DNA from 4 places in the Mesorhizobium calcicola genome. Region 3 is predicted to be linked to each of the others. Evidence: predicted binding sites of a transcription regulator. Region 3 holds the regulator's gene; each other region holds the start of a gene.

What was found. Region 3 encodes PhoB, which activates phosphate uptake and scavenging genes when phosphate is short. Its sites were predicted from a motif close to TGTCATNNANCTGTCAT; they were not measured.
Region 1: a site for PhoB is predicted at 3,067-3,083, ahead of ACFSQT_RS04740 (ceramide glucosyltransferase). Genes of this name have one in related genera too.
Region 2: a site for PhoB is predicted at 5,223-5,239, ahead of ACFSQT_RS10520 (inorganic phosphate transporter). Genes of this name have one in related genera too.
Region 4: a site for PhoB is predicted at 2,253-2,269, ahead of ACFSQT_RS29800 (YdcH family protein). Genes of this name have one in related genera too.

Annotation. Positions count from the first base shown of each region.
Region 1 covers NZ_JBHUGY010000008.1:263,879-271,434, forward strand. The annotation lists gene ACFSQT_RS04730 (2'-deoxycytidine 5'-triphosphate deaminase) at 1-297, opposite strand, end outside; SAM riboswitch at 453-530, shown strand; gene ACFSQT_RS04735 (O-succinylhomoserine sulfhydrylase) at 588-1,775, shown strand; gene ACFSQT_RS04740 (ceramide glucosyltransferase) at 1,790-2,941, opposite strand; gene apaG (Co2+/Mg2+ efflux protein ApaG) at 3,185-3,577, shown strand; partial or broken gene ACFSQT_RS04750 (IS630 family transposase) at 3,590-4,534, opposite strand; gene ACFSQT_RS04755 (alpha/beta fold hydrolase) at 4,797-5,627, shown strand; gene ACFSQT_RS04760 (Hsp33 family molecular chaperone) at 5,691-6,725, opposite strand; gene argF (ornithine carbamoyltransferase) at 6,804-7,556, opposite strand, start outside.
Region 2 covers NZ_JBHUGY010000018.1:28,918-36,473, forward strand. The annotation lists gene ACFSQT_RS10495 (SIS domain-containing protein) at 1-601, opposite strand, end outside; gene ACFSQT_RS10500 (carbohydrate ABC transporter permease) at 598-1,443, opposite strand; gene ACFSQT_RS10505 (carbohydrate ABC transporter permease) at 1,443-2,327, opposite strand; gene ACFSQT_RS10510 (extracellular solute-binding protein) at 2,509-3,747, opposite strand; gene ACFSQT_RS10515 (ROK family transcriptional regulator) at 3,953-5,167, shown strand; gene ACFSQT_RS10520 (inorganic phosphate transporter) at 5,295-6,896, shown strand; gene ACFSQT_RS10525 (hypothetical protein) at 6,967-7,095, shown strand; gene ACFSQT_RS10530 (patatin-like phospholipase family protein) at 7,217-7,556, opposite strand, start outside.
Region 3 covers NZ_JBHUGY010000061.1:35,772-43,327, forward strand. The annotation lists gene ACFSQT_RS32480 (ROK family protein) at 1-1,182, shown strand, start outside; gene ACFSQT_RS32485 (hypothetical protein) at 1,273-1,536, shown strand; gene phoB (phosphate regulon transcriptional regulator PhoB) at 1,625-2,314, opposite strand; gene phoU (phosphate signaling complex protein PhoU) at 2,334-3,041, opposite strand; gene pstB (phosphate ABC transporter ATP-binding protein PstB) at 3,067-3,891, opposite strand; gene pstA (phosphate ABC transporter permease PstA) at 3,909-5,225, opposite strand; gene pstC (phosphate ABC transporter permease subunit PstC) at 5,222-6,688, opposite strand; gene ACFSQT_RS32515 (substrate-binding domain-containing protein) at 6,788-7,556, opposite strand, start outside.
Region 4 covers NZ_JBHUGY010000052.1:17,561-25,116, forward strand. The annotation lists gene ACFSQT_RS29790 (transglycosylase SLT domain-containing protein) at 1-425, opposite strand, end outside; gene ispG (flavodoxin-dependent (E)-4-hydroxy-3-methylbut-2-enyl-diphosphate synthase) at 431-1,681, opposite strand; gene ACFSQT_RS29800 (YdcH family protein) at 2,005-2,184, opposite strand; gene ACFSQT_RS29805 (YdcH family protein) at 2,423-2,626, shown strand; gene ACFSQT_RS29810 (IclR family transcriptional regulator) at 2,663-3,451, opposite strand; gene ACFSQT_RS29815 (transporter substrate-binding domain-containing protein) at 3,574-4,455, shown strand; gene ACFSQT_RS29820 (amino acid ABC transporter permease) at 4,630-5,295, shown strand; gene ACFSQT_RS29825 (amino acid ABC transporter permease) at 5,297-5,947, shown strand; gene ACFSQT_RS29830 (amino acid ABC transporter ATP-binding protein) at 5,952-6,746, shown strand; gene ACFSQT_RS29835 (RidA family protein) at 6,785-7,246, shown strand; gene ACFSQT_RS29840 (aminotransferase class V-fold PLP-dependent enzyme) at 7,272-7,556, shown strand, end outside.

The sequences.
Region 1 (7,556 bases), on a different contig from region 3:
GGCCGCCGGCAGTGCCAGGCTTTCAAGCAAGGGCACGATATAGACGCAGCCGGTCTCCAGCACCGCGCCGTCGGCAAGATTGATCTCGTGCAGTTGCAGCCGGTCGAGCTTTTCCGAAACCTTGTGGTTGGGACCCGGCAGGAACGAGGCCCGCACCCGCCAGGCTTTGTCGCCGAGCCTGAGATCCAGGCTCGCCGGCTGGATCTGGTCGGCATCGAGCGCGCGGGTCGACTTCAGCGCGCCGGACTGGAACAGCGCCGAAATGTCCTGATCGGGAAGAATGCCTGTTTGCCGCAAGGCTCCACTCCTAGGCCAGGCGATTCTTGGGCCAGGCGATTTTCCTGTCGCAGGTTCTTGCCGCAAAACCGTGGAACACTTTTGCGGAAACCTGCCTGGTACAAACCTCTTAATCAAGCCGGCAATTGACGCAAGCGTGGCGCGGGTCTAAAGGGTCGTTATCCCGTGGTGATTTGGCCGGTCGGCTTGCAGCCACGTTAAACAAGTCGCTAAAGGACCGTCGGGCCGCAAGGCCGTATGGACCGGTTGCGACTTTCGCGGCCGGTTTTTTTGTGTCTGGAACAAAAGCGATGAGCACCAAGAAGCGCAACTGGAAGCCTCAAACAGCACTCGTCCATAGCGGAACCCTGCGTTCCGGTTTCGGCGAAACCTCCGAGGCGATGTATCTCACCCAGGGCTATGTCTACGAAACGGCGCAGGCGGCCGAAGCCCGCTTCAAGGGCGAGGAGCCGGGCTTCATCTATTCGCGCTACGCCAATCCGACCGTCGACATGTTCGAAAAGCGCATGTGCGCGCTCGAAGGCGCCGAGGATGCGCGTGCCACGGCGTCCGGCATGGCGGCGGTGACGGCCGCGCTTTTGTGCAGCGCCAAGGCCGGCGACCATATCGTGGCGGCGCGTGCGCTGTTCGGTTCCTGCCGCTGGGTGGTCGAGACGCTGGCGCCGAGATACGGCATCGAAGCGACGCTGGTCGACGGCACCGACATCGCCAACTGGGAAAAGGCCGTCAAGCCGAACACCAAACTGTTCTTCCTGGAAAGCCCGACCAACCCGACGCTGGAAGTGGTCGACATCGCCGCGGTCGCCGCGCTTGCCAATTCGATCGGCGCGCGGCTGATCGTCGACAATGTCTTCGCAACGCCCCTGCAGCAGAAGCCCTTGCAGCTCGGCGCACATATAGTCGTCTACTCGGCGACCAAGCACATTGACGGCCAGGGCCGCTGTCTCGGCGGCGTCATCCTGTCGGACAAGAAGTGGATCGACGAGAACCTGCATGACTATTTCCGCCACACCGGCCCGAGTCTCTCGCCGTTCAATGCCTGGACGCTGCTGAAGGGCCTGGAGACGCTGCCGCTGCGCGTGCGCCAGCAGACGGAAAGCGCCGGCAAGATCGCGGATTTCCTGGCCGAGCGGCCCGAAATCGCCCGCGTCATCTATCCCGGTCGCGCCGATCACCCGCAGGCGGCCATCGTCAAGAAGCAAATGTCGGGCGGCTCGACGCTGATCTGCCTGGACGTCAAGGGCGGCAAGCAGGCGGCCTTCGCCTTGCAGAACGCCCTCGACATCGTGCTGATCTCCAACAATCTCGGCGATGCCAAGAGCCTGATCACCCATCCGGCGACGACGACGCACAAGAACCTGAGCGACGAGGCCCGCGCCGAACTCGGCATCGGGCCGGGCACGCTCAGACTGTCGGTCGGCCTGGAAGATACCGATGATCTTCTGGAGGACATCGAACAGGCGCTGAAGGCCAGATAAGCGGCCTTTGGCTTTCAGGCGCCGGACGGTGTCTCTTCCAGTTCGGCCGCCTTGGTGCCGATGGTCATCGCGTTGCCGCGCCAGTCGACGGCGCCGCCGAGCCAGCCGCGCGCCCACATCGCCGGCAGGATCATGTCGCGCACCATGATCGCCGCGACCATGCGCGGCGACAGGTACCAGCCCTTGGACCAGGCCAAAGCGCACTCCGGAAGGTAGAAGGCCGCCAGCACGGCAATGGCGGTTGCCCAGAGGCTGACGCCGGAAGCTGCCGCGGCAACCAGCGCAAGCGCCAGCGGCACCACCGCGCCAGTCAGGATTTCGGGTGCGAAGAACAGCGGGAAGGTGACGCGGCGCAGGCGCGCCCAACGGGCCTGACGCAACCAGATCTGATCAAACGTGCGCCGGCCGAGCGGCTGCTCGAACGGCGCGGCGACGAGATTGACGCGCAGGCCAAGGCCATTGACCAACTTGGTCGCGGCAGCGTCCTCGGCGATCTCGGCGGCCAGCGCGCGGATACCGCCGCCGGCTTCGAGCATCGGCTTGTTCCAGAGCATGCTCTTGCCCTGGGCAAAGCCAAGGCCAAGCGCCTCGCCGGCATACTGCCAGCGCGCCTGCAGCGTGTTGAGGAAAGCGCATTCGACTTCAGCCCAGAAGCCGGCCGGCCGCGAGCCGATCGGCGTCGAGCAGACAAGGCCGGTATTTGGCCGCCATGCCGCCATCAGGTGCTGGACGTAGTCTCCCGGCATCAACACGTTGGAATCGGCCAGGATAACCCAGTCGTGGCGCGCGGTTTCCCAGCCCTTGACGCAATTGTTGAGCTTCGGATTGGCGCTGATGCGGTCGTCGCCTATCAACAGTCGAGCCGGCACCTTGGGGAAACGGGCGATGGCGGCGCGGATCAGCCTGATCACCGGATCGTCGGCATGGGCGACGCAGAAGATCAGTTCGTAGCGCGGCCAGTCGAGCGAGAAGGCACGCTCCAGCGTCTCGTGCGTAAACGGCTCGACGCCACGCGACGGCACGACGATCGACACCGGCTGTGGCTTGCCGGCCGGCGGCGCGATAGTGCGGCGCCGCTTCAGACGCGAAGCGGCGAGCAGGATGCTGGCGAGGTTTGAGAGAATGAGAGCAGTCGAAAGCGTGGCGGTTATGAGAGTGAGTTCCATCGAGATCCGGTCACTCCAGAAAAACCGGTCCGCCAGAACAATCTGGCTGGCATGACGACCGATTTCAACAGTTCGGCAGAGCGCCCGAGTCGCGCGGCACTGGTGGCGCACACCATCATTGTCATGTGTCACTTAAATGACATTCTTTGCCGGCACCTGCCTTTAAGGCCGCAATGACGGACGCGCACCGTTGACCGGCCCGAGAGGAGCGCCGAAAGTCACCGGATCGTTTTGGAGCCGCATATGTATCGCGCCGTCACGCGCAACATCGAAGTGCAGGTCAGGCCGTTTTATCTGGAGGACCGCTCGGATCCATCGGAGAACCGCTATGTCTGGGGCTATCAGATAACCATCGACAACCAGTCGGATGAATTCGTGCAGCTGTTGTCGCGCTATTGGCACATAACCGACGGCACCGGCCGGGTCGAGGAAGTGCGTGGCCCCGGCGTCGTCGGCGATCAACCCGAGCTCAATCCCGGCGACAGTTACCAGTACACCTCCGGCTGCCCGCTCTCGACGCCGTCGGGCATCATGGTCGGCCACTACACGATGCGCAACAAGCGGGGCGAGACGTTCAACGTCGCCATCCCCGCCTTCTCGCTCGATCTGCCGGGCACGCGGCGGACGGTGAACTAGAGCACGTCCGGTTTAATCTGGGTCATAACCTGCGGCCTTGAAGTAGTTCTGGCATTCGGCTGGGGTGAAGAGGTCGACGAGCGATCCGACGGCGGTCCACAGGGCTGTGATTGTCCTCTCGGCTTTGGCCCGCATAAGAGCCTTGAGTTTTGAGAAGGCGTTTTCGATCGGATTGAAGTCGGGGCTGTAGGGCGGCAGGAACATGAGCCTCGCGCCGGTCGTCTCGATTGCATCGCGAACGCCGGCGGCCTTGTGGGCGGGAAGGTTGTCCATCACGACGATGTCGCCCTCCGACAGGGTCGGGACCAGCACCTGCTCGACATAAGGCCAGGAATACGTTGCCGTTCATGGCGCCGTCATAGACGAACGGGGCGGTCATGCCCGTCAGCCGCAGTGCGCCGGTGAAGGTGGTGGTTTTCCAATGGCCGTGCGGCACGCCCGCCCGGCAACGCTCACCGCATGGCGCACGGCCCCGCAGCCGGGCCATCTTGGTCGATAGTCCAGTTTCATCGATGAACACCAGCTTTGCCGGATCGAGGTCGAGTTGGCCGTCGAACCACGCACGACGGCGCTTCAGGATGTCGGGACGATCCTGCTCCAGTGCATGTGCGGACTTTTTTTGAACGTCCAGCCGTGCCGGCCAAGCCAGGCGCTTAAGGCGCTGCGACTGATCCGAGCCGATCGCTCGACCGCCAGCCGCTCTACCATCTCGTTCAGCGTGATGTCCTTGCGCTCATCGATCAACCCCACGATGAAGGCTTTATGCGCATCGAGGCTGGACGCGCGTCGACGGCCTTGCGGCCGCGGCGTCCGCTCGCCGATCTTCGCCCGTGCGATCCACCGGATTGCACTCGATATGCCGACGCCGAACCGCGCCGCCGCCTGCCGGGCAGACATGCCCGCGTCCGAAGCCTTCAAGACCCGCGATCGAAGATCGTCGCTCAGTGCTCTTCCCATCATCCACCTCATCAAAGTGGATGTTGAATCACCCGCGAAGCCCGACGTCACATCACAATCGATTCATTGATCGCGGGACGTGCTCTAGTGGCCACCTGCGCCTTGGCGCTGGCACACCGGCAGGTTACATTCGCCGCCTCTGCCCCAACTGCATCAATCCCGACTGGCGCGAGTTGCAGCAGGATCGGCACTTCCGTCAACGCAACGCCCAATGCCACGCGACGCCGTGCGAGCGTTGCGCCAAGCGCCAGGCAGCGGCTCGATGCACAATATTGAAACGGGGCTGTTTCTGGGCCGGTTGCCGTTCGCGAAAGTTGGACGAGGACTGGAAAGTCTTCTCATCATCAACGGCGGTCAGGGGTTCATGATGAAACCCGAGCCGTCCAGACTGGAAAAGGATGCCGGACGGCTCATCCGTATCCTTCCATCCGGCACGAGCTTTGTGCTGATTGGCTACGATCCCGCTCCAAAAGCCGATCTTTCGCTTGAGGGCATGTCCAGAGACATCGCGGAGATCATCGGCGCCAACTTCAAAAAGCCGGCGGGCTTGATGGGTATTTCTTATGGCGGCGTTGTCGCAACGCAGGTGGCCGCGCGATATCCAGACTTAGTAGGCAAGCTGATCCTGCTGGCGAGCGCACATGGCTTTTCGGCTGATGGAAAAAAGCTGCTCACCAAACAGATCCAACTCGCAAAGGCCGAACAATTTCACGCCTTGTTGGAGGAATTCACGACGGTATTTCGGCGGCCGTGGCTGAACCTTCTTTTGCGTTTTCGACTGAGGTTCGAAGAACGCAGATTGATTGCGCGGATGGGAGCGCCGAGTACGATCGTCCGCTATCTCGAAGCAATGCTCGACAACGATGTGACAAAAGAAGGCCTTCGCGACATCTCGGCGAGGACTTTGATCCTCGGCGGCGAGAGGGACCAGTTCTTCGGCGGCGGAATGATGGAAGCCACCGCGCGTGCGATCAGGGGAGCGAAGCTCACGGTGCTCCGGGAAGAAACCCATATGGCGCCAGTCGAACGAGCGTCAGATGTCTCAAACACCTCCAAGAATTCATTTGACGCTGAGATCGGTGCGGCGCCTTAAGAAGCCTCTCCCCCGGCCGGGGAGAGGATAGGTTGCGAAGCGGCGCCGTTTGAGGAAGCGACCCTACTGGGCCGCCGCGAACTCCGCCGGATCGAAGTCATACTGCTTCGAGCAGAATTCGCAGGCAACGTGGATGCCGCCGTCCTCGGTGCTGTCCTTGATCTCCTGCGCCGAGAAGCCCTCGAGGATGCCGCGGATCTTGTCCCCGGAGCACGAGCACTGGTCGGCGACGGGAACACCGCCGAAGACGCGCACCCCATGCTCGTGGAACAGCCTGTAGAGCAGCCGCTCGGCGCCGATCGTCGGGTCGATCAGTTCGGTCGGCTCGATGGTGCCGAGCAATGCCAGCAGCTCCTGCCAGGAATTGTCGGCCGGATCGTGGATCTCCTCGCGCGGATCGCCATCGCCGCCCGGCAGGTCCGGCACGCGCATGCGCTCGGGCGACTGCGGCAGGAACTGCGCCAGTATGCCGCCGGCACGCCACTGCTCGCGCGCGCCGCCGACGCCGGGCGTCAGCAGCTTGGCCACCGAGAGCCTGATATCGGTCGGGATCTGCTCCGACTGGCGGAAATAGGTGCGGGCCGCGTCTTCCAGCGTTTCGCCATCGAGCTGGACGATGCCCTGGTAACGCTGCGTGTGAGCGCCCTGGTCGATGGTCAGCGCCAGCACGCCGCTGCCGAGCAGCGTCTGCTGGGACGATTCGCCTGCCGCGACCAGCGCCTCCAGCCGGTCGGCGTCGAAGCGCGCATAGGCGCGCAGCGCCGAAGGCGTGGAAAAATCCGCCACCAGCATGTCGACCGGCCCATCGGTGCGGGTCTGCAGGATGAACTTGCCCTCGAATTTGAGCGAGGTGCCGAGCAGCACCGTCAGCACGCAGGCCTCCGCCAGCAGGCGGGCGACCGGCTCGGGATAGTCGTGGCGGCTGAGGATGGCGTCGAGCATCGGCCCGAGCTGAACGGTGCGGCCGCGCACATCGAGCGGACCGACCTCGAAAGGCACGACGTGATCGTCACCGGCGTAGCCGAATTCGCCGAGTTTGGGGTGATGTTCAGTCACTTGATAGGTTTCCAACATGACAAAGCTCCAGGGCGCGGCCATGCCGCCCTCTCGGGAGCATGCCTCGAAACGCGCTTGATTTGCGTGATGCGGCGCAAATAGGCATCACACCCCCTCAGATCAAGCTCCCAGACACCAGGCGAGCACGGCCTTCTGGGCATGGAGCCGGTTCTCGGCCTCGTCGAAGACCACCGAATGCGGCCCGTCGATGACCTCGTCGGTCACTTCCTCGCCGCGATGCGCCGGCAGGCAGTGCATGAACAATGCGTCCGGCTTTGCCTGGGCCATGAGCTTCGCGTTGACCTGATAAGGCGAGAACACGTTGTGGCCGCGGGCGCGATGTTCCTGGCCCATCGACACCCAGCAATCGGTGACGACGCAGTCGGCCTGATCGACGGCTTCCTCGGGCGAGCGGGTGAAGCGCAGCTTGCCGCCATGCGCCTGCGACCAGTCGATATGCTTCTGCGCCGGCTCGCTGCCTTCGGGCACGGCGACGTTGAGGTTGAAGCGGAACCGCGCCGAAGCCTCGAGCAGCGAATGCAGCACATTGTTGCCGTCGCCGGTCCAGGCGATGGTCTTGCCGGCGACCGGACCGCGATGCTCCTCGAAGGTCATGATATCGGCCATCAGCTGGCAGGGATGGGTGTCATCGGTCAGGCCGTTGATGACCGGAACGGTGGCGTTCTCCGTCAGTTCCAGCAGGCGCTCATGCGAGGTGGTGCGGATCATGATCGCGTCGACGTAGCGCGACAGCACCTTGGCTGTATCGGCAATGGTCTCGGAACGGCCGAGCTGCATCTCGGTGCCAGTCAGCATGATGGTCTCGCCACCAAGCTGACGCATGCCGACGTCGAAGGACACGCGCGTGCGCGT
Region 2 (7,556 bases), on a different contig from region 3:
TTGTCGCCTTCTGCAGTGTTGCGAGTGCCTGCGTGATGTCGTTGTCTCGTGGCTGATCCAGGGCGCCAAGCGCGGCACCTGGGTCCTCGCCGAGTGCGGCCAGGATGGCCAGATGCAGGGCGAAGGTCACGGTCAGGCTGCGGGTGGCGGCGAAGGCCAGTTCGGTGCCGCCGGCGCCGACCAGGCAAGGCACGGTGCGAGCCAGGAACGAGGCGCCTTCGAGTGTCAGGCCGAAAACATCGGCAGGGCTGCCAGCCTCCGAGAACCATCTGACGACCTCGGCGCTCTCGCCCGACTGCGAGGTGACGAGCACCGTCCTGCCGGCCAGCGGCAGCGGCTGGCCGAGCTGTTCGGAAAGTGGCAGCGCCAGGGCATCGATGCCAAGCGCGCGGTAGAGCGGCTCGACGCCGCGACCGACCGCATGCGAGCCGCCCATGCCGAGCAGCAGCAGGCGCCCGGTCTGCCGGATCGAGGCGGCGACCTTTGCCGCCATGGCTGCATTGTGCTCGAACGACGCGATCGCATCGGCATGCTGGCGCGCCATTTCGCGGTCGATGGCGACCAACCCGGCCGGCCGGGGTTTTGCTGCAGTCATCATCATCCTTTCACACCGCCGCTGGTCAGGCCCGAAATCAGCGCGCGCTGCATGACCAGGCCGATCAGCACCGGCGGCAAGGCGGCCAGCACGCCGGCCGTGGCGATCAATCCGTAGTCGGAAACACGGCCGCCGGCCAAATCGGCGATGGCGACGGTCAAGGTCTTGGCGCGCTGGTCCGAGGTGAACAGCAGCGCATAGAAGAATTCGTCCCAGGCGAGCAGCACGGCAAACAGCGCCGACGTCGCCATCACGGGTGCGGCCAGCGGCAGCGTGATGATGCGCAGCGTCTGGAACAGGCCGGCGCCGTCGATCATTGCCGCCGCCTCGATCTCGCGCGGGATCGAGTCAAAACCCGACTTCATCAGCCAGGTGGTGAACGGAGCCAGAATGGTCAGGTAGACAAGCGCCAGGCCGAAGACATTGTTGAGCAGGCCGAGATACGACAGGCCCATATAGAGCGGTACGGCCAGCGCCACCGGCGGCAGCATGTAGGTGGCGATGACCATCGACAGCGACCAGCCGATCGACGGCGTGCGCGAGACGGCCCAGCCGGCGGGGATCGCCAGCGCCAGGGCGGCGATGGTCGCCATGCCGGCGATCTCCAGGCTGTTGCGCAGCGATGAGGTGAAGGCAGCACCGGCGCTGTTTTCGGCTGTCGACAGCAATTGCCGGTAACGGGAAAAGTCGGCACTTTGCGGCCACCAGCGCAGCGGCTTGGCGGCAAGATCGGCGGCCGGCGATATGCTCATGATGAACAGCCAGGCGATGGGCGCCAGGATGACGGCGGCGAGAAGAAGCGCACAGGCGTGGATGAAGACGGTGAAGGCAGGGCTCTGGCGCTCCATCAGGCGGCACTCCCCGCGGTCTTCCGCACCAGCGCCGCATAGGCGACAGCGAGCACGGTGACGAGCAAGGTGACAATCAGCGCCAGCGACGCGCCGGAGCCGGCGCGCTGGAAGGAAAAGGCCTCCTGGTAGACGAGGATCGACAGCGTGCGCGTGCTGTTGGCCGGGCCGCCGCGGGTCATCACCCAGATGATGTCGAAGACCTTGAAGGCCTCGATGGTGCGCAGCACCAGCGCCACCATCAGCGGCCCGGCGAGGTAGGGCAGGATGACGAAGCGGAAGCGGTTGAAAGGCCCGGCGCCATCGACGAGCGAGGCAGCGGTGATGTCGCGCGGCACCGCCTGCAGCGCGGCCAATGCGATCAGCGCCACCAGCGGAAAGTTCTTCCAGCAGTCGGCGACGATGAGCGCCGTCAGCGCCGTTCCCGGCTCGCCGAGCCAGGAGCGATAGGCGTCGAGAAGATGCAGTTGCGTGAGTGCCGCGTTCAGCGCGCCATACTCAGGATTGTAGATCAGCCGCCACAGCGTGGCGTTGACCACGGTCGGCAGCGCCCAGGGCAGGATCATCAAGGCGCGCAGGACGGTGCGGCCATGAAACGGCTGATTGAGCAGCAGCGCGGCGAGAACGCCGATCACCATTTCGGCGGCGACCGAAATCACCGCGAAGAGTGTCGTGGTGACAAGCGTGCGCGAGAAGTTCGAGCTGGACAGCATGTTCGCATAATTGTCGAAGCCGACGAAATTGCCGCCGGTGCCGACAAGCTTGGCATCGGTGAAGGAAAGCCCGACGGTATCGACCAGCGGCCAGCCGATGACGGCGACCATGACCACGAGCAGCGGCAGCATCAGCAGCCATGCACGGGTTGTCATCCAGGTGCCCGACATCGGAGCAACCCCTCTTCTTTCATCGTGATTTCAGACATAGCACGGGCGGCACTCGCGCATGACTCCGGAAATCGGAACCGATTTCCGGAGTCATGCGCAAGATCAGAAAGCGCTACAGCGTCCTTGCCCGTCCGAGGGGACGGGCGGCGCTGTAGTGCCGCCCGTGACTGGAGAACAGTGCTCAGAGGCCGCTATTTTTGGCAGCGGTGTTCAGGGCGTCTTCCGGCGAAGACTGGCCGAGAAGCGCTTCCTGGATCGCCTGCTGCAACGCAGTCGACAGCTCCTGATACTTCGGCGTGGTCGGACGCGGATACATGGCTGCCAGACCGAGCTTGGCGGCGGCGATCAGTTCTTCCTGGCCCTTGGTGACGGCCGGATCGTCATAGGACGAAGCCCAGATCGGCAGCGAGAGCTTGGCATACTGGTTTTGCGTCGCCTGCGAGGTCATGAATTCAATGTATTTCCAGGCTTCGTCCGGATGCTTTGAGACCGCCGTGATGCCAAGGCCCATCGAGCCGTTGACGGCCGACACCTCGCTGGTGCCGGTGACGCCTGGCGCCGGCACAACGCCGACCTTGCCCGCCACCTTGCTGTCCTTCGGATCGTTGGCCATGTTGTACATATAGGTCCAGTTCAGCGCGAAGGCGGCGTCGCCGTTTTCGAACACCTTGCGCACGTCCTCTTCCAGGAATTCCTTGGAATTGGGATTGGTGAGGCCCGACTTGTAGCTGTCGACCATGTATTTCAGCGCCGCGACGCCGCCGCCATTCTGGAAGTCCGGCTTGCCGTCCTTGAGGAAGTCGCCGCCATAGGCGCTGACCAGCGTGGCGTAGTCGCAGATAGCGGCCTCGGCCTGCGACCAGCTCCAGGCGATCGGAGTCTTCAGCAGGCCCTTGTCCTTGATGATCTTGGCCTGTTCGCCGAGTTCCTCCCAGGTCTTCGGCGGCGTCTTGATGCCGGCCTTTTCCAGGATCTCCTTGTTGTAGAACAGGTATTTGGTGTCGAGGATCCACGGCATGCCATAGTACTTGCCGTCATACTGGACCGTGGTCCAGGCGCCGGGCAGCACGCCCTTCTTCATGTCGTCGGTGATCTTCGACGTTTCGTCGACCAGCACCTTGTTGGTGGCGTATTCGGCCGGCCAGATGACGTCGAACAACACGACGTCGTAGCCACCGCCCGAGCCCTGCGCGAGCACGGTCTTGTCGTGCAGGCCTTCGTAGGGGACGAATTCGAGATTGACCTTGATGTCGGGATTGGCCTTGGTGAAGGCATCCGTCATGGCGCGCACGTCGGCCTCGCTATAGGCGGCCTGCGCCATGAAAAGCGCATTGAGCGACGTTTCGGCGAAGGCATGGGGAACCAGCAATCCTCCAAAAAAGACTGCGCCCAAGAGTGTCTTACCGATCGATTTCAGCATCTTCTTCTCCCATTTCCGATGTGACGGTCAGGCGATTGCGTTGCCTTCCCGGGTTGATGTCACGTGACCCAATGTTCCCGACCGGTGGGGCGGCGACAGGCACAAAGCCCTGGCCATCTTTTTCTGCAGTCGTTCCGCTATTAAGTCAATTCGCTTGACTTAATTAGTCGATCAATATCCTATTGGAGTCAAGAGGGAAACGCCGGTGGACGATATCAGCCCGATCCGCGCCAAAAGCGGCACCAATCAGGAAGGCACGAGCGCCCACAACCGTCGTGTCATGATCGAGGCGCTGCGTCTCAATGGCGCCCTGTCGCGGGCCGATCTGGCACGGGCGACGCAGCTCACCAAACAGGCGGTCTCCAACATCATCGAGGATCTCGAAAGTGATGGCCTGGTCGTTGCCCTCGATGCGGTGCGCAAGGGCAGGGGCCAACCCTCGACCCCCTACAGGCTGGTTCCCGAAGGCGCCTTCGCCATCGGTCTGCAGATCGACCGTCACCTGACGCGGGCGGTCGCCGTCGACCTGATAGGCAGCGTGCTGGCTCGCGCCGAGGCCAACCTGCCGTTCGATGAGCCATCGAAGGGCGTCGAGGTCATCCTTGGCCTGATCAGCGGCGTCCGGCGGAAACTTGCCGAGATTTCCGCTCAGTCCGAAGACAGGCTGGTCGGCCTTGGCGTTGCCATGCCAGGTCCTTTCGGGCTGAAGAATTTGGACGATAAATGGATGATGCCGGCCTGGCAGAAATTTCCGCTGCTCGACAAGCTGGCTGAAGGCACGGGCCTGAATGTCAGCCTGCAGAACGACGCCGCCGCCTGCGCGACGGCGGAGCGCATCGTCGGCGCGGCGCACGGCGTCGATCACGCGGTCTGCCTCTATGTCGGTTACGGCATCGGCGCCGGATTGATCCTCAACGGTGAGCTCTACAGCGGCGGCCATGGCAATGCCGGCGAGATCGGCATGGCGCTGCTGTCGCCGGCCGGCCCCGGCTCGACGCCGCTCGAACATCGCGCGTCGCTGGCTTCGCTTTACCAGCATCTCGACCTCAACCCGGCAGACAACGATATCTACCAGCAGATGAACGCCCTGGTCATCGCCAGGGATCCAAAGATGATGGCCTGGATCGATGGTGCGGCGCATGATCTGCGCTGGGGCGTGCATCTCATCGAAACGATCTTCGATCCGCAGACCGTCATCCTGACCAGCGGAGCGCCGGAAGCGCTGGCCCGCCGGCTGGTCGAGGCAATGCATCCGCTGCTGCCGTCGATCGCCGACCGGCCCGGGCGGAATTTGCCACGCCTGCAGCTTGGCACCACCGATCCCTGGTCGATCGCGCTGGGAGCTGCCGCGGCGCCGATCAGTCGTGCCTTCGATCCGCTGTTCTCTGCGATCCTGAAGACGCGATTCAGCGGCGCCTGAAGCGTCGACCGCCCGGCTTTTCGCCTGAGATATGCTCAGAGGTCGTGTTCGATATCGTCATACAGGGTTCATTGTGCGGACATAGCGTTCGTCCCGGTTCTTTGCTGCAATGCAATAGGAGTGGGACATGGTGGACATAGTTTCTAGTGAAGCGGGCATTCCGAGACCGGATCATCCGCTGGACAGTTCGGGTAGCGCGAAGTGGTTCCTGCCCGCCTTCGGCGTGCTGGTGCTCGTCGGCGTCGTCTATGTCGGCTACGCGCTCAGCCAGGATCTGGCCGAGGCCAAGACCGTGCCGTGGATCCTGCTCGGTATCGCCTTGCTCATCGCGCTCGGCTTCGAATTCGTCAACGGCTTCCATGATACGGCCAATGCGGTGGCGACCGTCATCTACACGCGCTCAATGCCGGCCGAATTCGCCGTCATGTGGTCGGGCGCCTTCAATTTCCTCGGGGTTCTCACCTCCAGTGGCGCCGTGGCCTTCGGCATCCTGTCGCTGTTGCCGGTCGAGCTGATCCTGCAGGTCGGCTCGTCCTCCGGCTTTGCCATGGTGTTCGCACTGCTCGTCGCCGCCATCCTGTGGAACCTCGGCACCTGGTTCCTCGGCCTGCCGGCGTCGAGCTCGCACACGATGGTCGGCTCGATCATCGGCGTCGGCCTCGCCAACCAGTTCATGGCGCCTGCCGGCAGTGCCACTAGCGGTGTCGACTGGTCGCAGGCGACCAATGTCGGCATCACCTTGCTGGTGTCGCCGATCATCGGCTTCTTTGCCGCGGCGATCCTGCTCTATGCGATGAAGCTGCTCGTCCGCAATCCGGCCCTCTACGAAGCACCGAAAGGCAACACGCCGCCGCCATGGTGGATCCGCGGGCTGCTGATCTTCACCTGCACCGGCGTCAGCTTCGCGCACGGCTCCAACGATGGACAGAAAGGCATGGGCCTCATCATGCTGATCCTGATCGGTGTCGTGCCGACGGCCTTTGCGCTGAACCGGACGCCCGACATCAACTACCTCGAGGCCTACAAGGCGGCTTCCGTCAGCGTCGAACAGGCGCTGGGCAAATATGTCAAGCCGGGCGTCACCGTCGCCGACGCCAAGGCAGCCGTCCAGGATGCCGTGCGCACCCGGACCTGGAACGACCAGACGACGGTCGCGCTGCAGACCTACATCCACAACACGACAGCGGGCCTGCGGCCCTATGCCACTGTCGACAATGTGCCGACCGACCTGGTCAGCAACGCCCGCAACGACATCTACCTGATTGGTGAGGCGCTCAAGCTGATCGACAAGAAGAAGTTGCTGCCGATGGAGGCTGCCGATCTCAAGGCGGTCACCGACTATCACAAGGCCGTCGACAACGCGACGAAGTTCATCCCGATCTGGGTGAAGGTCGCCGTTGCCCTGGCGCTCGGCCTCGGCACCATGGTCGGCTGGAAGCGCATCGTCGTCACGGTCGGCGAGAAGATCGGCAAGAGCCATCTGACCTATGGACAGGGTGCCGCCGCGGAGCTTGTCGCGATGGTGACCATCGGCATGGCCGACCGGCTCGGGCTGCCGGTGTCGACGACCCATGTGCTGTCGTCGGGCGTCGCCGGAACGATGGCCGCTAACGGTTCGGGCCTGCAATGGTCGACGGTGCGCAATCTGCTGCTTGCCTGGGTGCTGACGCTGCCTTGCTCGATCACGCTCGCCTTCGTGCTGTTCATCATCTTCCGCCAGGTGTTTTAGAGCTCGACAAACAAAAGGCGGCGCCGGTTCCGGCGCCGCCTTTCCTTCGGCAAGCCTGTCCTGAATTGGCATGAACACCGCCGGCCTGCCGCTTACCGAGACACCCGGCGGCTTTCTTTTGGCGCTGCTGCTCGCGGGCGTCGCGACCGGCCTGTTCTACTGGCTGCTGTTGCGCGCCGGCGCCAATTTGCGGTTCTGAAACCGCGATCCCAGCCCAGAACCCATCCCGATGGAACCGGGATGGGTTCTGTCTCAGTATTTGACCATGATCTTTCCCGAGAACCGGTATCCACTTTTCGGGATCATGCTCTGAGCCGCTGTCAGGTCGGATCCTCGCGGTGCAGGTCGTGGATGGCGACGCCCTCGACATTGGTCGGCAAGGTCAGCCACTGGCGATGGCGCAGCGTGCGCTGCGTGTCTTCCAGCCCCATCTCCCAGTGGTCGCGCATCGAGGTGCCGGAGAATTCGTAGTCCTTGGCGTGACCCTCATAGCCTTTGTGCTGGTAGATGAGGTGGACGATGTTGACCACGCCGGCATTGGAATAGTCGGCGATCAGCTCTCTTTCGCCTTCCTTCAGCAATTCGGCAGGGACGCGCTTCAGCGCGTCGAGCAATTTCATCTTGAGCGCATGGATGCGCTGGAAATTGTCTGTGTTCTGC
Region 3 (7,556 bases):
GTGCGCCGCGCCGGACAGCCGTCCCGCACCGAGATCGCCGCGACCACGGGCCTCAGCCATTCGACCATATCGGCGATCTCCGCCGACCTCATCGGCGAAGGCATCCTGACCGAGAGCAAGCCGAGCGAGGCCGGCTCGCTCAAACGCGGCCGGCCGCAGGTCGGCCTCGGCCTCAATCCGGAAGCGGCGGCGGTGATGACCGTGGTGCTGTCGCTGAACTTCCTCTCGGTCGCCGTCATCGACTATGCAGGCCAGGTGATCGCCGAGGAACAGCGCCGGCTGGACACGCTGACCATGTCGCGCGACGCGCTGATCGACGAATGCGTCGCCATCGTGCGGCGCCGCATCGAGGATCCCGATCTCGACGTCCGCAGCGTCGCCCGCATCGCGCTGGCGATCCAGGGCATCACCGACACGCGTGCCCGCGCCATGCTGTGGTCGCCGATCACGCCACACACCGATATCGCCTTCGCCGACATACTCGAAGACGAGTTCGGCATCCCCGCCACCATGGAGAACGACTGCAACATGATGGCGGTGGCGCTGCGCTGGCGCGATCCGCAGCGCTACCGTGACGATTTCATCGCCATCCTCTTGTCGCACGGCATCGGCATGGGCCTGGTGCTGAAGGGCGAGCTGTTCACCGGCACCCATTCCTCGGGCGGCGAGTTCGGCCACATGATCCATCGGCCGAACGGCGCGCTGTGCCGGTGCGGACGGCGCGGCTGCGTCGAGGCCTATGCCGGCAACTACGCGATCTGGCGCAATGCAAGGCAGCTGGGCGAGGACACCGAGCCGGTCGCCGATGTCAGTGACGCTGACATGCGCGCCCTGGCGACCGCGGCGCGCGAAAGGGATGGACCCGAGCGCGAGGCCTATCGCAAGGCCGGCGAGGCGCTCGGCTACGGTCTCGGCAGCCTGTTCGCGCTGATCGATCCGGCGCCCGTCGCAATGGTCGGCGTCAGCGCCGCGGCCTTCGACCTGATCGAGCCTGCCTTGCGCGAGGCGATAGCCCAGACCGCCGGCGGCCAGCACTCGAAATCGATTTCCTTCGACACCGAGCCGAACGAACTGCCGCTGATCCGCGAAGGCTGCGCCATGCGCGCGCTGACCTTCGTCGACCAGGAGATTTTCGCGCCGGGCGCGCAGGCAAGAACGGGTGCCGGAAAGAACGTTGCCTGACGGTCAGGGCGAAACTCAATCATTCTGAACGACCGAGTTCGACCCATTGCGGACATCAATTGGCAATGTGTCTGCCTGTATGATCTGCTGATGTCCCGTTCGTTGGTGATCAACTTCAACATAGATCAGGCCGAGCTTTACGGCCTCATCCATCGTGTTCGCAACTTCGGTGAGGACGTCTACCGCTTCCTACGAACCAACGGCTGGGGCGAAATTGATATCGGCGAGGTCGATGCGGCCACAACGCAACTGATCATGCGAGACATCAAACATTCAAAGCTCCGGCGCGTTACTGCCTGGGTCGAAGAGGAGATGAGGCGGCAACATCTGTTGGGAGAAGTCGAAGTCCGCTAACCACCCTCTTCACGGCATTGGCGACTGCCTGCTGACTGGAGTTTTGATCTTGGAGTCCCATCCCGTTCTTATCGGGATGGGACAAGCTCTAGTCTTCGCGGATCGCGTATCCCGCCCCCCGGATGGTGCGGATGACGTCGGGCATGCGGCCATTGTTGACCGCCTTGCGCAGCCGGCCGACGTGGACGTCCACCGTACGCTCGTCGATATAGATCGTCTCGCCCCAGACATTGTCGAGCAGCTGACTGCGCGAAAACACGCGACCGGGATGGCGCATCATGAATTCGAGCAGGCGGAATTCGGTAGGTCCGAGCCGGATCTCGCTCTTCTTGCGATAGACCCGGTGCGATTCACGATCGAGCACGATGTCGCCGACCTTGAGCACGCTGGACAGCACTTCCGGCTTGGCGCGGCGCAGCAGCGCCTTGACCCTGGCCATGAACTCCGGCGTCGAGAACGGCTTGACCAGATAATCGTCGGCCCCGGTGGAGAGGCCGCGCACACGATCGCTTTCCTCGCCGCGCGCGGTCAGCATGATGATCGGCAGCCGCTCCGTCTCGGGACGCATTCTTAGCCGGCGACAGAGTTCGATGCCGGAAACCGCGGGCACCATCCAGTCGAGCACCAGAAGGTCGGGGACGTTCTCCTGCAGGCGAATTTCGGCCTCGTCGCCGCGCGTCACCACCTCGACCTGGTAACCCTCGGACTCCAGATTGTAGCGGAGCAGCACACCCAGCGGCTCCTCGTCCTCCACGACCATGATGCGTGGCGCGATCATCGACTGGTCACCCCTGTCGTCATGCCGCCGGCGCGGACATTGCCGTCTCGTCCTGCTTCGGACGATTGGCGGGCAACTGCTTGCCGGTCAAAACATAATACGCATTTTCCGCGATGTTCGTGACGTGATCGCCGATGCGCTCGAGGTTCTTGGCGCAGAACAAAAGATGCGTGCACGCGGTGATGTTGCGCGGGTCTTCCATCATGTAGGTCAGCAGTTCGCGGAACACGGAGGTGTACTTGACGTCGATGCGCTCGTCGGCGGCGCGCAGTTTCGCCAGGGCCTCGGCGTCGCGCGCCGCATATTCCTCGATGACGCCCTGCACCTGGATCAGCACCAGCTGCGCCATGGTGTCGATGGAGTGCGACAGGTCGCGCGGCGTGACGCTTAGGCCGACGGTGCCGACGCGTTTGGCGATGTTCTTGGCAAGGTCGCCAATGCGTTCAAGGTCGCCGGCCATGCGGATCGAACCGACGACATGGCGCAGATCGTCGGCCATCGGCTGCCGCTTGGCGATCAGTGTGATGGCGCGGTCGTCGAGCTCGCGCTGGCGCGCGTCCATGATCGCGTCGTCGGAGACGACGCGTTGGGCCATGGCGTTGTCGGAACTCAGCAGCGCCTTGGTGGCACCGCTGACCATCGAGCTGGCGAGATCGCCCATGTCGCTGATAAGCCTGCGGATCTGTCCGAGATCCTCGTCGAAAGAAGCGACGGTGTGTTCGCCCATGATCTTAGTCCTCGTATGCCTGAGCTCAGCCGAAGCGGCCAGTGATGTAGTCCTGGGTGCGCTTGTCGTCGGGGTTGGTGAACATCTTGTCGGTAGCGCCCTCCTCGACCAGATAGCCTAGATGGAACATCGCCGTGCGCTGCGACACGCGCGCCGCCTGCTGCATCGAGTGGGTGACGATGACGATCGTGTAGTTCTGGCGCAGTTCGTCGATCAGTTCCTCGACGCGAGCGGTGGCGATCGGGTCGAGCGCCGAGCAGGGCTCGTCCATCAGGATCACCTCGGGCGACACGGCGATGGCACGTGCGATGCACAGGCGTTGCTGCTGGCCGCCGGAAAGGCCGGTGCCGGGCTCCTGCAGGCGGTCCTTGACCTCGTTCCAGATCGCCGCCTTCTTCAGGCTCTGTTCAACGATCTGATCCATGTCGGCCTTACGCTTGGCCAACCCATGGATGCGCGGGCCATAGGCAACGTTCTCGTAGATCGACTTCGGGAACGGATTGGGCTTCTGGAACACCATGCCGACGCGCGCCCTGAGTTCGACGACATCGATGCTCTTGTCGTAGATATCCTCTTGGTCGAGCGTGATCTTGCCGGTCACCCGCGCCGAGTCGATGGTGTCGTTCATGCGGTTGAGGCAGCGCAGGAAGGTGGACTTGCCGCAGCCGGAAGGGCCGATCAACGCCGTCACCTGGTTCAGGCGGACGTCGAGATTGACGTCGAACAGCGCCTGCTTCTCGCCGTAGAACACGCCGACCTTGTCGCCGCGCATCTTGATGACTTCGTTCGATTTGGCGCTCATTTTATCGCCCACTGCGTTTTCAACAGACTGTTCGGTCATGATGTTCATACCAAAATGCCTTTTTTCTACCAGCGCCGCTCGAACCGACGCCGAAGCACGATCGCGGTGATGTTCATGGCCATGAGGAAGATGAGCAGGATTATGATGGCGCCCGACATGCGCTCGACGAAGGCGCGTTCGGCCTCGTTCGCCCACATGTAGATCTGCACCGGCAGCGCCGTCGCCGGATCGAAAGGCGTCTTCGGATAGTCGGCGACGAAGGCGACCATGCCGATCAGGAGCAGCGGCGCGGTTTCGCCCAGCGCCCGCGCCAGGCCGATGATCGTGCCGGTGAGAATGCCGGGTGCGGCCAGCGGCAGGATGTGCTGGAACACCATCTGCATCTTGGACGCGCCGAGGCCAAGCGCCGCCGCGCGGATCGACGGCGGCACGGCGGCAAGTGCTGCCCGTGTCGCGATGATGATCGTCGGCAGCGTCATCAGCGTCAGCACCAGGCCGCCGACGAAAGCGGCGGAGCGCGGCATGCCGAGGAAATTGATGAACACGGCAAGGCCGAGCAGGCCGAAGACGATCGACGGCACCGCGGCCAGATTGTTGATGTTGACCTCGATCAGGTCGGTGAAACGGTTCTTCTTGGCGAATTCCTCCAGATAGATGGAGGCGGCGACGCCGATCGGCAGTGCCAGGAGCAGCACGATCACCATCATGTAGAACGAGCCGATGATCGCCACGCCCATGCCCGAGGTTTCCGGACGGCTGGAAGCGCCATAGCTGAACAGGCCGGTGTTGAAATGTTCGGCCATCGCGCCGTCCGCCTTGAGCGTGTTCATCCAGGCGATCTGCTGGTCCGAGACCTTGCGGCGCGCTTCCTCGACGCTGAGGTCGATCTGGCCCTTGAAGGCCGAGTCGAGATTGGCAGCGGCAAGGATGTCGACATTGCGCGTCGTGCCGATCACCGACGGATCGGCGGCGACGATGTCGCGCAGCTGGACGCGGGCGCCTTCGGACAGGAAGCCCTTGAGCTTCTTGACGGTCGGCTTGTCGTCGGGATTGATGCCTAGCTTGGCGATCAGCGCCTTTTCCGCGAGCTTGGGATAGTTCGCCTTGACCAGCACGTTCGGATCGGTCGCGCGCATGTTGGAAGGATCGATTACCTTCTCGTCGAAGGTGATCGGCAGCGACACCGTCGTCTGCCAGAAGGCGGTGTAGCCCTTCGAGACGATGGTGATGAGCATGATGGCCAGGAAGGCGAGGCCGACGGAGATCGCCAGCACGCCGTAGATGCGGAAGCGGCGTTCGGCGGCATAGCGGGCCTTCAGGCCGATGTCGCGACGCGGATGGGCCGCGGCCCGGACCATCGTATCCATGGAGATGTCGGTCATTCGTACTGCTCCCGATACTTGCGCACGATGTAGAGCGCGACGATGTTCATCACCAGCGTCAATGCGAACAGCGTCAGGCCGAGCGCAAAGGCAACCAGCGTCTGCGGCGAATTGAACTCGAGATCGCCGGTGAGCTGGTTGACGATCTTGACGGTGATGGTCGTCATAGCCTCGAACGGGTTGATGGTAAGGTTGGCGGCGACGCCCGCCGCCAGCACGACGATCATCGTTTCGCCGATGGCGCGCGAGGCGGTCAGCAGGATGGCGCCGACGATACCGGGAAGTGCCGCCGGCAGGATGACGCGCTTGATCGTCTCCGAACGCGTCGCGCCGAGCCCGAGCGAGCCGTCGCGCATGGCACGTGGCACCGCGGTGATGATGTCGTCGGACAGCGAGGAAACGACCGGGATCAGCATGACGCCCATGACGAGACCGGCGGTGAAGATGCTCTGGCCCTGGATGAAGGGCGTACCGCCGGTGAGCGCCGCGGAGAGATCGCGCAAGAACGGCCCCAGCGTGACGACCGCAAAGATGCCGTAGACGATGGTCGGGATGCCGGCCAGCAGCTCAAGCGCCGGCTTGACCACCGACCGCACCCTGGGCGATGCGTATTCGGCCATGTAGACCGCCGACATCAGGCCGACCGGCACGGCGACCAGCAATGCGATCAAGGCTATGTAAAGGGTGCCGGCGAGAAGCGGGATCAGGCCGAACTGGCCCTGGCTGCCGCCCGAGCCGGCGGCGGCGAAGCGCGGATCCCAGACCGTGCCGAAGAAGAAGCTCATCGGCGACACGCTCTCGAAGAACTGGATCGTCTGGAACAGCATCGAAAGCACGATACCGACCGTGGTCAGGATGGCGATGGTCGAGGCCGCAATCAGTCCCCACAGCATCAGCCGCTCGACATTGTTGCGCGCCCTTGCACGCGGCGCGATTTGCCTGAGCGCATAGAAGGCGCCGGCAATCGAAAGGGCGAGGGCAATGACCGCGCCGAACAGGCCGAGCCTGTCCTGGACCTTGTTCGCCTCGACAGCGATCGGGATCATGTAGTCCTGGGTGTCGGTCGCCAGCGCCACACCCTTGGCGGCGAGCAGCGGCTGCAATTCGGCGAAAGTAGCGGGCAGCGCGGCCAGCGTGCCGGCATCGAGTTGGCGCAGGCCTTTGGCGAGGCTTTTTACCAGGCTGACATCAAGCGCTTCGCTGGCAACCGCGCTGTCGGCGGTGCGCTCGGGCAAGGCTGCGTGAACATGCCGGTCAAGGTAGATGGAAGAGCCGATGTTCCAGGCGGCAATCAGCAAAACGGCAGGCAGGACGGCGAGCAGGAAGGCCCACCAGCCGTGATAGTGGGCGCGCGAATGCGGCTTCACAGTGCCATTATCCTGCGCCGCGGCACGCTGCCGGCCTATGAAGAATGCAACCAGGCCAATGGCAACGACAATGGCGAGTACGAGTATGGACGACATGGACCCACCCCAGGGGAAACTCTAGTCGCAGCCGCCACTGCAGCGGGCGGCGAGAACCAGGGCGCGGACTTTGGCCCGCGCCCCGGTTTGTCAGTTTGATTACAGCGACTTTCCGGCGGCGAAAGCGTCGCGCTGGGCCTTGCGTTCGGCTTCCGGAGCAGCGACGAGGCCGTATTCGGCAAGCGGGCTTTCCGGGCCGATCATCTGGTCGTCAAGGAAAAACTCGACATATTCCTTGAGACCGGGGACGACGCCGAGATGTGCCTTCTTCACATAGAAGAACAGCGGGCGCGACACAGAGTACTTGCCGCTGGCGATGGTCTCGGTCGACGGCGTGACGCCTTCAACGGTGGCGACCTTCAGCTTGTCGGCATTGTTCTCGTAGAAGGCCAGGCCGAACACACCGACGCCAGTCTTGTTCGAGTCGATGCGGGCGAGCGTCTCGGTGTAGTCGCCGTCGATGTCGATGGCCTTGCCGTCCTTGCGGATGGCGACGCAGGTCTTGCCGATTTCCTTGTCGTCGGCGATGCCGGTAGCCTTTATGGCTGCCTTGTCGCAGCCGGCGTCGAGAAGCTTGGTCTCGAACACTTCGCGGGTGCCGTGCTTCTCGCCCGGAATGTAGGCCGCGATATCCCAGTCGGGCAGCTTCGGATTGACCTGGCTCCACTTGGTGTTCGGATTGTCGACGAGCTTGCCGTCGACCACCAGCTTGGCGGCCAGAGCCTTGTAGATGTCGGCGGGAACCAGCGCAAAGTCCGGACCCTTGATGTCGGTGGCGAAGACGATGCCGTCATAGCCGATGCGGACTTCCTGGATTTCCTTCACGCCAGCGTCGACGCAGGACTTGATCTCGTCCTTTTTGATCGGC
Region 4 (7,556 bases), on a different contig from region 3:
AGGAAGCCGCCCGAGCCGAGCCAACGCGAGACCCGGCTTTCGCCGGAATTGTAGGCGGCAGCCGCCAGGCCGAGATTGCCGTAGCTGGTTTTCATCTCGGCGAGATATTTCGCCGAGGCCGGGATCGCCTGGCTGATGTCGAAGGAATTGGCCAGCCCGCGCATCTTGGCGGTGCCCGGCATGAACTGGGCAATGCCTTCGGCGCCGACCGGACTGACGGCGTTGGGATCGAAACGGCTTTCCTTCCAGATCAGCCGGGCGAAGAAATCCCTGGGCAGGCCGTTCTGGTCGGCATGGGCCTGGATCAGGTTGCAGACCTTGTCGATGAGCCTCTGCTTGGCGGATTGCGGCGGATCCGCCTGAACGGAGGTCGAACACCCCAGGGCACAAAGCAGAACCAGCGTCGCCCTGAGGAAACGCTGCATTGCGTTTACTCCGCCGCGGCCTTGCCGCGACCGAACCGTTGCTCGATATAGTCCGCGACCATTTTCTCGAAATCCGCCGCGATCGACGGCCCCCGCAGCGTCGCCGCCTTCTTGCCGTCGACGAAGACAGGTGCCGTCGGCGTCTCGCCGGTGCCGGGCAGCGATATGCCGATGTCGGCATGCTTGGACTCACCCGGGCCGTTGACGATGCAGCCCATCACCGCGACCTTGAGGTTCTCGACGCCGGGATATCTTTCGCGCCACACAGGCATGTTCTTCCGCAGATCGGCCTGGATGTTCTGGGCGAGTTCCTGGAACACGGTGGAGGTGGTGCGGCCGCAGCCGGGGCAAGCAGCGACGATCGGCACGAACTGCCTGAACCCCATGGTCTGCAGCAGCTCCTGCGACACCTGCACCTCGCGCGTGCGGTCGCCGTTCGGCTCCGGCGTCAGCGAGATGCGGATGGTGTCGCCGATGCCTTGCTGGAGCAGGATGCCCATGGCGGCGGACGAGGCGACAATGCCTTTCGAACCCATGCCGGCCTCGGTCAGGCCGAGATGCAGCGCATGGTTGGAGCGAGTGGCGAGCCCGGTATAGACGGCAATCAGATCCTGCACGCCGCTGACCTTGGCCGACAGGATGATTTTTTCGCGGCCAAGGCCGATTTCTTCCGCCATTTCGGCCGAGAGAATGGCCGACTGCACGATCGCCTCGCGCGTCACTTCCTGCGCCGTCAGCGGGAAACCCTGGGCCTGGTTGTCGTCCATCAGCCGGGTCAAAAGCTCCTGGTCGAGCGAACCCCAGTTGACGCCGATGCGCACCGGCTTGTCGTATTTGATCGCCATCTCGACGATCGCCGCGAACTGCCGGTCCTTCTTGTCCTTGAAGCCGACATTGCCCGGATTGATGCGGTATTTGGCCAGCGCCTCGGCGCAGGCCGGGTGGTCGGCCAGCAGTTTGTGGCCGATATAGTGGAAATCGCCGACCAGCGGCACGTTGACGCCGAGCCGCGCCAGCCTTTCGTGGATGCGCGGCACGGCGGCCGCGCTCTCGTCGCGATCGACGGTGATGCGCACGATCTCGGAGCCGGCACGGTGCAGTGCGGCAACTTGCGCAACGGTCTGGTCGACATCGGCCGTATCGGTGTTGGTCATCGACTGCACGACGACAGGCGCGCCGCCGCCGACGACCACGCCGCCGACATCGACACCGACCGACGTGCGGCGGGGGAAGGGAGAGGAAAAATATCCGGTCATGCCGGCAGCCTTTTGTCTCTGGAGCGTCTTTGCGTCCACTTGGACGCACAAACTACGCTCCGGGCCGATGCGCTAGGTCCGGGCATGAGGTGGAGGAGCAAAGATGGCTTGTCAATGGCGACAGGTCGCCACTGGCCACAATTGACCCGCCGCAGGAATCGGAAATGATCCCGATCCGGCGAAGGCCGAAGCGATAATTGAGCTCATTGGAGGTCCAGCCTCGGCTGAAAGCCCAGCGCTGGAAATTAAAAACCCGCCCTACCGGCGGCAGACGTCGCCGGCAAAAGAGGCCGCGGATCGTAAGCGGCTATGTCAGCAGGGCATCAATGCGTGGTTGGTTGTGCTCTCAGTTTTTCAATCTCGTCCTTGAGTGCCAGCTTGCGTCGCTTGAGATTCACGATTTCGAGGTCGTCGACCGATGGATGGTTCATCGCGTCATCGATTTCACGCTCGATGTCGCCGTGTTTCCGCTGCAACTCATCAAGATGGGATGCAAGAGACATGATTGGTTCTCCCTTTCATGGTTTCCTCGATTGCAGCCGTCACGGCGCGTCCACCGCAGGTCGCTTCTGTGACGGCACAATGACACTGTGCCACCATCCGGCAGCGATGTCGAATGCTGCGTGGTAGCATTCCACGACAATGTGAAATGTGATATGGGCTGCGCGCCGGTGGCAGAAGTTGCCGGCCCCGCCCAATCAGGCCCAGTTTTGGGCGCCGCAGACGTGCAGACGGTAGAGAATGTCCGATCAGGAACAGGCCGATATTCGCCTCGAATTTTCCCGGCTGAAGCAGGAACACGCCGATTTCGACGCAGCGATCAACGCGATGATCGCCACGAACTGCGACCCGCTGCAGATCCAGCGCATGAAGAAGAAGAAGCTGTTCCTCAAAGACCGGCTGATGGCGCTGGAAGACAAGATCATTCCCGACATCATTGCCTGAACGAATTCCGCGCCGGGCGGACGATGGATTTGCGGCTCATCCCGAAATCGAAAGCCGCGCCGCGCGCTGGCGCAGCAGGCCGATGAGTTCGTCGGTTTTTTCGTTCGACGTGTCGATGGGAACCACCAGGCACATCGTCGCCTCGACCTTGCCGGCCGCCGAGAAGACCGGCGCCGCCAGGCATTTCGTATAGGCGTCGACAAGCCCTGAGGTGACGCAATAGCCAGTCGATCTGGCCGTCGCGATATCAGCGATGAAATCGTCGAGCTCCAACCTGCGGCCATCAGGCAGCAGGAGATCGTCTTCCGACACCATGCCTTCGATCGCGGCCCTTTCCAGGCCCGCCAGAAGCAGCCGCCCGGACGCGGTCCAGGGCAGCGGAATCTGCAGGCCGGTGGCCGAGCTGATCCGGAACGGCCTGGTGCCCGGGCTTGAATGGACGATCGTGTAGCGGCCACTCTGCAGCATGCATAATTCGGAGGTTTCGCCGGTCTCGCGCGAAAGATTGTCGACCTCCTGGCGCCCCCTCCTGAGCAGGTCGTTGCCGCGCACATAATCCATTCCGTAGAGATAAAGCTTCTTGCCGAAATAGACGCGGTTGCCGTCGCCTTCCATCTCCAGGAGGCCGGCATCGACCAGCGATCGCACCAGCGTGTAGGTTGTCGACCGTGGCGCGTTCACCCCCTTGGCCAGATCGCCGATGCCGATCGCGCGCTGCGTCACATGCAGAAACTCCAGAATCTCAAGCACCCGGTTGAGGCCCTTCTCACGAGAGGCCGTCGTCTTGTCGCCGACTGAGACTGCCAAGGCATTGCCATCTTGCATTGTCAATTCCTGATGTTAGTATCTGTCTTGTACAGGATACATGCGTCTCTTGTAAGAGACAATCGCAATGCCGACGCATGTATTTCTCGTTCAAGGGGAACACAACACGAAAGGAGGTCGCCGTGAACGACACATCCAAAAGGCGTGATTTTCTGAAACTGGGAATGGCCGGACTGGCAACGGCCGGGGTCATGAGCGCAGCGTCGACGATCGACGTCAAGAAGGCGGCCGCTCAGGCCGCGTCGGACAGCCTGCTGCGCACCGTGCTCGATCGCGGCAAGCTGATCGTCGGCACCGGCAGCACCAACGCACCCTGGCACTTTGAGAACGACGCCGGCGAATTGGTCGGCATGGACATCACCATGGGCCGGATTCTTGCCAAGGGGCTGTTCGACGACCCGACCAAGGTCGAGTTCGTCATGCAGGATCCGGCGCAGCGCATTCCGAATGTCACCACCAACAAGGTCGACATCACCATCCAGTTCATGACCATGAGCGCCCAGCGCTCGCAACTGATCAACTTCTCCAGGCCCTACTATGTCGAAGGCGTCGCCTTGCTGACCCGCCCGGACGCCGAGAACAAGACCTTCGACAAATTGCTTGCCGCGGGTTCGGCAACGCGTGTTTCCATTCTGCAGAATGTTGACGCCGAAGCCCAGGTGCATTCGGTTCTGCCCCAGTGTGAGGTCATGCAGATCGACACCCAGGCCAACGTACTGCAGGCACTGGAATCGAAGCGCGTCGACGCGGCCGCGGTCGATCTGTCGACGGTGCGCTGGCTGGCCTCGCGCAACCCGGACAAATACTTCGATGCCGGAAAGAGCTGGTTGAGCATGCTCTATGGCGCCGCCCTGCGGCAACGCGACCTCGATTGGCTGACCTTCGTCAACTCGACTTTCACCATCGCCATGTTCGGCCACGAAAACGCGCTCTACGACGCGGCGTTCAAGGACTATTTCGGACAGGAGCCGCCGGCACGCCATCCCGGTTTCCCGGCCATCTGACGTATCAGGCGGAAGGGCATCCACGCCCTTCCGCCTTCTTTTTTCTCGATACAAAGCATGTCGCCCAAAAGTGCGCAGCGGTTTTGGGCGACATGCATAAAACTGAGGCCCGAAGCGGGACGAATTTCGGATTCGTCACACCATTCGTTGCCTTAGGGGCACTGAGAGAGGCGCATGGGCTATACGCTCAATTTCAACCTGATCTGGCGGCACTTCGACAAGCTGTGGGGCGGATTGCTGCTCAGCCTCGAGCTCGCCGTCATCTCGATCGCCATCGGCGTCGTCATCGGACTGGTGCTGGCGGTCTGGTATGTTTCGGCCGGACGCGCGGTGCGGGCCGTCATTGCCGCCTATGTCGAATTCATCCGCAACGTACCGCTGATCCTGCTCGTCTACCTCGTCTTCTACGGCCTGCCGACCGTGGTCGATATCGCCTACAGCGCGCAGACGTCGTTCGTCGCCACGCTGGCGCTCTACAGCGGCGCTTATCTGGTCGAGGTGTTTCGCTCCGGCCTCGAAGCCGTGCCGCGCGGACAGCTGGACGCCGGCAAGGCGATCGGCTTGACGCCTTGGCAAAGGCTGCTGCATGTAAGACTGCCGACGATGCTGCGCATCACTTTGCCGGCGCTTTCCAACACCTTCATATCCCTCTTCAAGGACACGTCCGTCGCGTCGGTCATTTCGGTGCCGGAGCTGACCTACGGCGCCCAGTGGATCAATTTCAACACCTTCCGCATCGTCGAGGTCTATCTCGTCGTGACGGCGATGTACCTGTTGACCGGCTACGCCCTGCTTTACGCGCTTCGGCTTGTCGAGCGCTGGTTCAGGACGGTGCACTGATATGCTTGGCCAGATCATCTATGCCTTGCCTTTCCTGGCCCAGGGTTTTGCGCTGACGCTGTGGGTGTCGCTGCTGGTCGTGGTGTTCTCGCTCTTGGCCGGCGTGATTCTGGGCGTTGGTCTTGTCTATGGCCCGGTCCCGCTGCGCTGGGCGGTGCGCATCTTCAGCGACACCATCCGCGGCATACCGATCCTGGTGCTGATCTTCTTCGTCTATTACGGCCTGCCTGCGGTGGGCCTTCATCTGCCGTCCTTCTGGGCGTCCGTGCTGGCGCTGACCCTGTTCAAGACGGCGCAGGTCATCGAATACCTGCGGGGCGCGGTCGGTTCGATCCCGAAGGGGCAGTCGGAAGCGGCGATGGCGATCGGGCTGACCTTCCGCCAGCGGCTGGCCTACGTCATTTTCCCGCAGGCGTTCAGGCGCTTCCTGCCGCCATGGATCAATGGCGTCACCGACGCGGTCAAAGGCAGCGCGCTGGTGTCGCTGCTCGGCATCACCGATCTGATGCAGGCCATCAACCAGGTCATCGGCCGCACCTATGAGGCAATGCCGCTCTACATCCTCGGCGCGCTTATCTACTTCGCTGTCAATTATGCGCTTTCGCTGGCCAGCCGGCGGCTGGAGCGGCGCTTCTCCTTCATCCGGGAATAGCAAGATGTCCATCGCCCCCAACGACAAGCCGGCGCTTCTCGGCGTCACCGATGTTTCCAAATCCTTCGGCAGCGTCGCGGTCCTACGCTCCGTCAGCCTGCAGGTGGCCCGCGGCGAGGTGGTGACGGTCATCGGCCCCTCCGGCAGTGGCAAAACCACGCTGCTGCGCTGCGTCAACTTCCTCGAAAGCTACGACAGCGGCTCCATCCGCATCGACGGCAAGGAGGTCGGCTACCGCGAGAGCGGAACCCGCCAGCGCCGCAGCGAGCGCGATCTTGCTGCGATGCGGGCCGAGACCGGCATGGTGTTCCAGGGCTTCAACCTGTTTCCGCATCTGACTGCGGCCGGCAACATCATGCTTGGCCTCACCAAGGTGCGCGGCAAGAGCAGCGCCGAGGCGCGCACCATCGCCGCGCACTGGCTCGGCCGGGTCGGCCTCGCCCACAAGGCCGACAGCCTGCCCGCCGAATTGTCCGGCGGCCAGCAGCAGCGCGTCGGCATCGCCCGCGCCGTGGCGATGGAACCGAAAATCCTGCTGCTCGACGAGATCACCTCGGCGCTCGATCCCGAGCTCGTCGGCGAGGTGCTGGAAGTCGTGCGCAGCCTGGCGGAGGACGGCATGACCATGCTGATGGTCACCCATGAGATGGCCTTCGCCCGCGACGCTTCGAGCCGCATCGTCTTCATGGCGGATGGCGGCGTCAGCGCGGTAGGGCCGCCCGCTGAGATCCTCGCCGAAGGGTTCGACAATGACCGTCTTCGCACCTTCCTGGCGCGTTTCCGCGCCTCGCATTTCTGACATTGGACGGCGAAAGCCGTCGCAAGGAGCCTTTTTCAATGACGCCTTACATCCGGCTCGCCAAACTCGGCCTGACGCTGCCCGAGCCGCCGACCCCCATCGCCAACTTCGTCACCCATGCCGAAAGCGGGCGGCTTATCTTCCTGTCCGGCCAAGGGCCGCTGCGCGCCGACGGCACGCTTTGCACCGGCAAGGTGGGCGAGGATGTCTCGGTCGAGGAAGCTTACGGCCACGCCCGCCTCACCGGCCTCAACCTGCTGGCCGTCATGCATGCGGCGGCGGGCGATCTCGGCCGCATCGTGCGCGTCGTCAAGCTGCTCGGTTTCGTCAACGCGATCCCGACCTTCAGCGACCATCCGAAAGTGGTGAATGGCTGCTCCGATCTTTTCGCCGAGGTTTTCGCCAGCATCGGCGGGCATGCCCGCTCGGCGATCGGCGTCGGCTCCTTGCCGGGAAACATCACCGTCGAAATCGAGGCGGTCGTCGAGATCGCCGCGTGACTTTCTAGAAATAGGATCCGCAGAGATGAAAACATATTCCACCGACGGCTCCAACACCACGATCCGCGAACGGCTCGGCCTTCGACCGATCATCAACGTGTCCGGCACGATGACGGCGCTCGGCGCGTCGATCATCGTCCCCGAAGCGATCAGCGCCATGTCCGAAATGGCGTCACAATGGGTGGAGATGGACGATCTGCAGCGCGCTGCAAGCACCGTCGTAGCGCGCCTCACCGGCGGAGAGGCCGGCTTCATCACCGCCTGCTGCGCCAGCGGCATCACCATGGCGATCGCCGGCGCGATGACGGGA